DNA from 2 places in the Anoxybacillus ayderensis genome. Region 2 is predicted to be linked to the other one. Evidence: a T-box and tRNA genes for the amino acid it is inferred to sense, from the RefSeq annotation. Region 2 holds a T-box; the other holds one or more tRNA genes.
The links. A T-box is a leader RNA that pairs with one kind of tRNA and senses whether it is charged. The one in region 2 lies ahead of serS (serine--tRNA ligase), so its partner is inferred to be a tRNA-Ser.
Positions count from the first base shown of each region.

Region 1: it has a tRNA-Ser gene. The T-box ahead of serS (serine--tRNA ligase) is inferred to sense a tRNA for this amino acid. The anticodon was not compared.

Region 1 is NZ_JACDUV010000003.1:246,637-250,061, reverse strand. Features, by position in the region: gene HNR63_RS05910 (ABC transporter permease) at 1-113, shown strand, start outside; gene HNR63_RS05905 (NUDIX hydrolase) at 113-745, shown strand; gene HNR63_RS05900 (MBL fold metallo-hydrolase) at 748-1,707, shown strand; tRNA gene HNR63_RS05895 (tRNA-Ser) at 1,759-1,851, shown strand; gene HNR63_RS05890 (ribonuclease H1 domain-containing protein) at 1,924-2,520, shown strand; gene HNR63_RS05885 (CobW family GTP-binding protein) at 2,534-3,425, opposite strand, start outside.
Region 2 is NZ_JACDUV010000014.1:6,214-9,638, reverse strand. Features, by position in the region: gene HNR63_RS13610 (D-alanyl-D-alanine carboxypeptidase family protein) at 1-238, shown strand, start outside; gene pdxS (pyridoxal 5'-phosphate synthase lyase subunit PdxS) at 451-1,335, shown strand; gene pdxT (pyridoxal 5'-phosphate synthase glutaminase subunit PdxT) at 1,354-1,932, shown strand; T-box leader at 1,989-2,204, shown strand; gene serS (serine--tRNA ligase) at 2,254-3,425, shown strand, end outside.

The sequences.
Region 1 (3,425 bases), on a different contig from region 2:
CGCCACCGATTGATGGGATGACACTTTCCTTTTCAATGACTGTGCTCGCCGTTTGGGCGCTTGGTGCACTGATCGTTTCTTTTTATGTATTTACGAAAAGGGATGTTTACTAATGAAAAAAAAGATTTATACGGTCATGGATGAATTAAGACGACGAACACCAACGATTATGGATTTCGACAAATTCGCTACATATGCTGTTCTTCTTCCACTCATCCGTCAACACGATGATACATTTGTCTTATTTGAAGTGCGTTCATTTCAATTACGTCGACAGCCCGGTGAAATTTGTTTTCCAGGTGGAAAAATGGATGCGTGTGATCAAAGTCCACAAGAAACAGCCATTCGAGAAACATGTGAAGAGTTGGGAATTGAAAGAGAACATATTACACATGTCGTTCCACTTGATTATATGCTTTCACCATTTGGCATGGTCATTTATCCGTTTGTTGCATTTGTTGACATTGAACAGATGCAAATAAACGAAAAAGAAGTGGAAGACGTGTTCACTGTCCCGTTATCTTTTTTTATTGAAACGAAACCACAAATATATCGGGTTCAATTCGAACCAAAACCTGAAGACGATTTCCCATTTGACGATATTCCTGGAGGAAGACAGTATAATTGGCGACCAAGGCAAATCGAAGAATATTTTTATTACTACAAAGACAAAGTCATTTGGGGATTAACCGCAAAAATTGTGTATCATTTCGCTAGACTTATTGAACAGATGAGGGGAGAATAAGTATGGGACAACCTGTTGATTTAGGATTTGGCATTTCACTTATTGATTTATATGATCTACAAACTGCCCAGCGAACAGGAGCGTACGTTTTTCATGAAGAAGAAGTGACGATTATCGAAACAAGTGCGAGCCCTTCTATCCCACATTTACTTAAAGGACTGGAAGCGCTCTCTATTGATTTACACGACGTAAAAAACATTATCGTTACACATATCCATTTAGATCATGCTGGTGGGGCGGGGATGTTACTACAACATTGTCCAAATGCTCGCGTATTCGTTCATCCAAAAGGCATGCGCCATTTAGCTGACCCGTCTCGTCTCATCGAAGGGGCAAAAGCCGTTTATGGCCAATCGTTTGACGCTTTATTTGATCCGATTGTTCCAATTCCTGAAGAGCGATTAATTGTAAAAGAAGATGGGGAAACGTTACAAATCGGAAAAAATCGTACACTAACGTTTCTTCATACACCGGGGCATGCGAATCACCATTTCTCTATTTATGATCAAAAAAGTAACGGCATTTTTACAGGTGATACAGCCGGTGTCTTTTACCCTCAATTGCTTTCGTACGGTGTTGAGTTATACTTGCCGTCTACATCGCCAAATCAATTTGATCCCGAAACGATGCGCACATCGATTGAAAGATTTATGACGCTACGTCCAGATCGTATATATTTTGGCCATTTTGGTATGTCAACACATACGCAAGCGGTTTGGGATCAGCTTCATTACTGGCTGCCACTCTTTGTACAAGTCAGTCATGATATCGTAAATGAACAAGTCAATCAATCTTTTACAGAAAAAACAGAGGATGTTTCCAATCGTTTATTTCATATTATCCAAACATTTTTGCGCAAAAAGCAAGTACCTGATGATGCGGATGTATATAAAATACTTCAGCTCGATTTACAAGTGTGTGCACTGGGTCTTGTTGACTATATGGAGAAACAAAAAAGGTAATTGACGACAAATCATGTTTTCGCTATAATTTCTTTGGCACCCCACTCATACGGAGGAGTACCCAAGTCCGGCTGAAGGGGTCGGTCTCGAAAACCGATAGGGGTGTCAAAGCCCGCGGGGGTTCGAATCCCCCCTCCTCCGCCATATCTCCTCTTTTATTCCTTCTTTGTGATCTTCAACTTTGTTTCTTTATTTCAATTGCGAGGATGTGACAATTTGAAAAAATATTATGTCGTTTGGGAAGGGGCGAAAACAGGCATTTTTTCTTCTTGGGACGAGTGTAAACCTTACGTCATTGGCGTTCCGGGGGCGAAATATCGCTCATTTCCATCGAAAGAAGAAGCAGAACAAGCATTTGCGTCTGGTCCGTTTGTAAACCGAACAAAAAAAAATAAAGCGCATGCAACAAACTATGTAGAGGAAAGCATTTGCGTAGATGCAGCATGTAGCGGAAATCCAGGATGGATGGAGTATCGAGGAGTACATACGAGAACAGGGAAAGAGTTGTTTCATGTTGGGCCGATGATCGGAACAAATAACATTGGGGAATTTTTAGCCATTGTCCACGCATTAGCATGGTTACAACAACAAAACAAAAGTTTGCCGATTTATTCTGATTCGGCAACAGCTATCAAATGGGTAAAAGGAAAAAAAGCGAATACAACGCTCATTCGCAACGCTGAAACAGAACGTGTCTGGCAACTTGTTGAACGTGCTGAAGCGTGGTTGCGCACGCACCATTATACAAATGAAATTATGAAATGGGAAACCGAGCAATGGGGAGAAATTAAAGCAGATTTCGGACGAAAGTGAAAGGAGAGGGATGTTAACCTTCTCCTTTTTGCATGTCATCGAGTTGTTGTTTTAGTTTTTGTTTATCCAATTGTTCACCGATGATAACAAAATGTAATGGGACATTCATTTCCTCTTTCATATAGAGCGGTGTACCGTATGCATACTGAAAGGAGTAAACTCCACTTGTATGAGTAAAACGTAAAAATCCTTTCATGCGGTAAATAGTATCAGGAAGTTGTCGTACCCATTGTTCGAACACGTCTAAGTCAATTGGGCTTGCAAATGTATGTACGTATGTTTGAATGCGTAGTCTTTCGATGTTCATTCGCTCATGCTCGTTTCTCATCCGCTTCGATAACAAATGAATATCCTCGATTCGTACATTAGAAAACGTTGTGAAAATTGTGCGCGCTTCGCTGTTGATCGTTTGTAACTCAAACGATAATTTCGCTTGTTCATCCGGACGTAATACATCTGTCTTATTGACAATTAATACATCCGCGTGACGAACTTGTTCTTTTAACAACATTTGCAGAGGAATGGAGAGTTGTTGACGATTCACCCAACGTGTTGCGTCGATTGTCGTAATAATGCCTCCCATTTGAATGCGATCAGCAAACAATGGCGACATACACGCATCGAGCACTTCAACAGGATGAGCTACCCCTGTCGTTTCAACATAAATGACGTCTAACTCATGTTGTTGAAGAAGTGAATGAAGTTCTACTTCAAATTGATCTTGAATGGTGCAACATACACAGCCGCTTAATAACTCACTTAACACAGCGTCTTTTGAAACCGCATGCGAATCAATGGATACTTGACCGATTTCATTCATTATCACAGCCACTTTCCGTCCACGTTCTTTTTCATTTTGTAGTAGTCGCCTTAATAATGTCGTTTTACCACTTCCAAGAAATCCG
Region 2 (3,425 bases):
CATTGAAAAAGAAACGTTAACAGCTCCTGTGAAAAAAGGACAAAAAGTAGGGTATATGTACGTGAAATATGAAGGAACAGACTATGGTTACTTAACAAAAGAAGGAGAAAAGGTAGAGATCGTAACAAAGCGGGCTGTAGAAAAAGCGAATGGTTTCGTTTTGGCGATGCGAGCGATTGGCGAATTGTTCAGTGATATTTGGAATGGTGCTTCAAATGCGATGAAAGGATTATTTTAAAGCTCTCTTTTTAGAGGGCTTTAAAATTTTTATTGTGATTTTTAAAAAAATTGAGTTAAAATAAAGAAATGTAGTTAGTGTTTCTATACTTTTACGTAGTAAAAACGTATGCTAGAATATGGATAGTGTACTGCAGTGATGAATAGTTGTCGCTGGACTGATTTTTCAGTACAATATCACAATAACGATATACATAATGGGAGGAATGAACGGTGGCGGTTACAGGTACAGAACGTGTAAAACGCGGAATGGCGGAAATGCAAAAAGGTGGCGTCATTATGGACGTCGTGAATGCAGAACAAGCGAAAATTGCTGAAGCAGCAGGTGCAGTAGCTGTTATGGCTCTTGAGCGTGTTCCAGCTGATATTCGTGCAGCAGGTGGCGTTGCACGCATGGCTGATCCGACTGTGATTGAAGAAGTGATGAAAGCAGTATCGATTCCAGTCATGGCGAAGGCGCGCATCGGTCATTATGTTGAAGCGCGTGTATTAGAGGCGCTTGGTGTAGATTACATCGACGAGAGTGAAGTGTTGACGCCGGCAGATGAAGAATTTCATATTGATAAACGTCAATTTACTGTACCTTTCGTATGCGGTTGCCGTGATTTAGGTGAAGCGGCTCGTCGTATTGCTGAAGGGGCATCTATGCTTCGCACAAAAGGCGAACCGGGAACAGGAAACATTGTTGAAGCTGTTCGCCATATGCGTAAAGTGAACGCTCAAGTGCGCAAAGTTGTTAGCATGAGCGAAGATGAATTAATGACAGAAGCGAAAAATTTAGGGGCACCGTTTGAAGTATTGTTACAAATTAAACGTCTTGGCCGTCTTCCTGTCGTTAACTTTGCAGCAGGTGGTGTCGCAACACCAGCGGATGCGGCGTTAATGATGCATTTAGGTGCTGACGGTGTATTTGTCGGTTCAGGTATTTTTAAATCAGACAATCCTGAAAAATATGCGCGTGCCATCGTTGAAGCGACAACTCATTTCGAAGATTACGAATTAATTGCTCATTTATCAAAGGGATTAGGTGGAGCGATGAAAGGCATTGATATTTCTTCGTTGCTTCCTGAACAACGGATGCAAGAACGCGGATGGTAATGTAAAGGAGCAATGAACATGACGAAAATAGGGGTACTCGGATTGCAAGGAGCCGTACGTGAACACGTACGTTCAATTGAAGCGTGTGGTGCTGAAGCGGTAGTTATTAAAAAGGTGGAGCAACTGACACATATTGACGGTCTTATTATTCCAGGCGGAGAAAGTACGACGATGCGTCGTTTAATGGACAAATACGGATTTATTGAACCGCTGAAGCAATTCGCTCGTGAAGGAAAGCCGATGTTTGGAACGTGCGCAGGCTTGATTATTTTAGCCAAAAAAATTGTTGGTTACGATGAACCACACCTTGGTTTAATGGATATTACAGTCGAACGCAACTCATTCGGACGTCAACGCGAAAGTTTTGAAGCATCGTTAACGATTAAAGGTGTTGCGGACGATTTTATTGGTGTATTTATTCGAGCTCCGCACATTGTTTCCGTAGGGGACGACGTTGATGTGCTTGCGACGTATGAGGACCGTATTGTCGCGGCAAGGCAAGGACAATTTTTAGGATGTTCGTTTCACCCCGAATTAACGGATGATCATCGCATGACACAATATTTTATAAACATGGTTAAAGAAGCGAAAGAATAAACAGGTTGCATTTTGTTTAAACTTATAGTACATTATTTCCAAGAAAATGATATAAAGAAAAAGCGATGACAGGAACTAGTAACAAGCCCTCTTCCTTTCAGAGAGCCGATGGTTGGTGTGAATCGGCAGGAATGACTTGTGAATCCATCCTGGAGCGAAATGCTGAACGCGTGAAGTTAGTAGGCATTTCCGGTGAGAACCGTTACATGTCTCGAGTGGAAGACGCATGTCTTCAACTAGGGTGGCAACGCGGGAATACTCTCGTCCCTTTCTTTTGGGACGGGAGTTTTTTGTTTCATAAATCAAAAAGGAGGAATGCCGATGTTAGACTTAAAATTTTTACGTGCCAATTTTGAGGAGGTAAAACAAAAACTTCAGCATCGTGGTGAGGACTTAACGGATTTTGAACAATTCGAGCAGCTCGATCGTCGTCGTCGCGAATTAATTGCACAAGCGGAGGAACTAAAAAATAAGCGCAACGATGTGTCACAACAAATTGCCATCTTAAAGCGAGAGAAAAAAGACGCAGACCATCTCATTGCTGAAATGCGTGAAGTTGGCGATCGCATTAAAGTACTTGATGATGAATTGCGTGAAGTGGAACAACAGCTTGAGACGTTGCTTTTATCCATTCCAAACGTTCCGCATGACTCTGTGCCGATTGGTGAATCAGAAGATGACAATGTAGAAATTCGTAAATGGGGAGAGCCACGTTCATTTTCTTTTGAACCGAAACCGCATTGGGAAATTGCTGATCAACTCGGGATTTTAGATTTTGAACGGGCAGCGAAGGTAACAGGAAGTCGATTTGTGTTTTATAAAGGGCTCGGAGCACGATTGGAACGTGCGTTAATTAACTTTATGTTAGACGTACATGTGGAACAACACGGATATGAAGAAGTTTTACCACCGTACATTGTGAATCGAGCAAGCATGACAGGAACAGGACAGCTTCCGAAGTTTGAGGAAGATGCGTTCCGTATCGAGAGTGAAGATTACTTTTTAATTCCGACAGCAGAAGTTCCTGTGACTAACTTACATCGTGATGAAATTTTATCAGCGGACGATTTGCCGATTAAATATGCTGCTTATAGCGCATGTTTCCGCTCAGAAGCGGGATCAGCAGGAAGAGATACGCGCGGATTAATTCGTCAACATCAGTTTAATAAGGTGGAGCTTGTCAAATTTGTAAAACCAGAAGATTCCTATGAACAACTCGAAAAGTTAACAAATGATGCAGAGCGCATTTTGCAATTATTAGGTTTACCGTATCGTGTCATGAGCATGTGTACAGCTGATTTAGGCTTTACTGCAGCCAAAAAATATGACATTGAAGTATGGTTACCAAGCTATGGTACGTATCGAGAAATTTCTTCCTGCAGCAATTTTGAAGCGTTTCAAGCTCGCCGTGCAAACATTCGTTTCCGCCGAGACCCGAAAGCAAAGCCAGAACATGTGCATACGTTAAATGGATCCGGTTTAGCCATTGGACG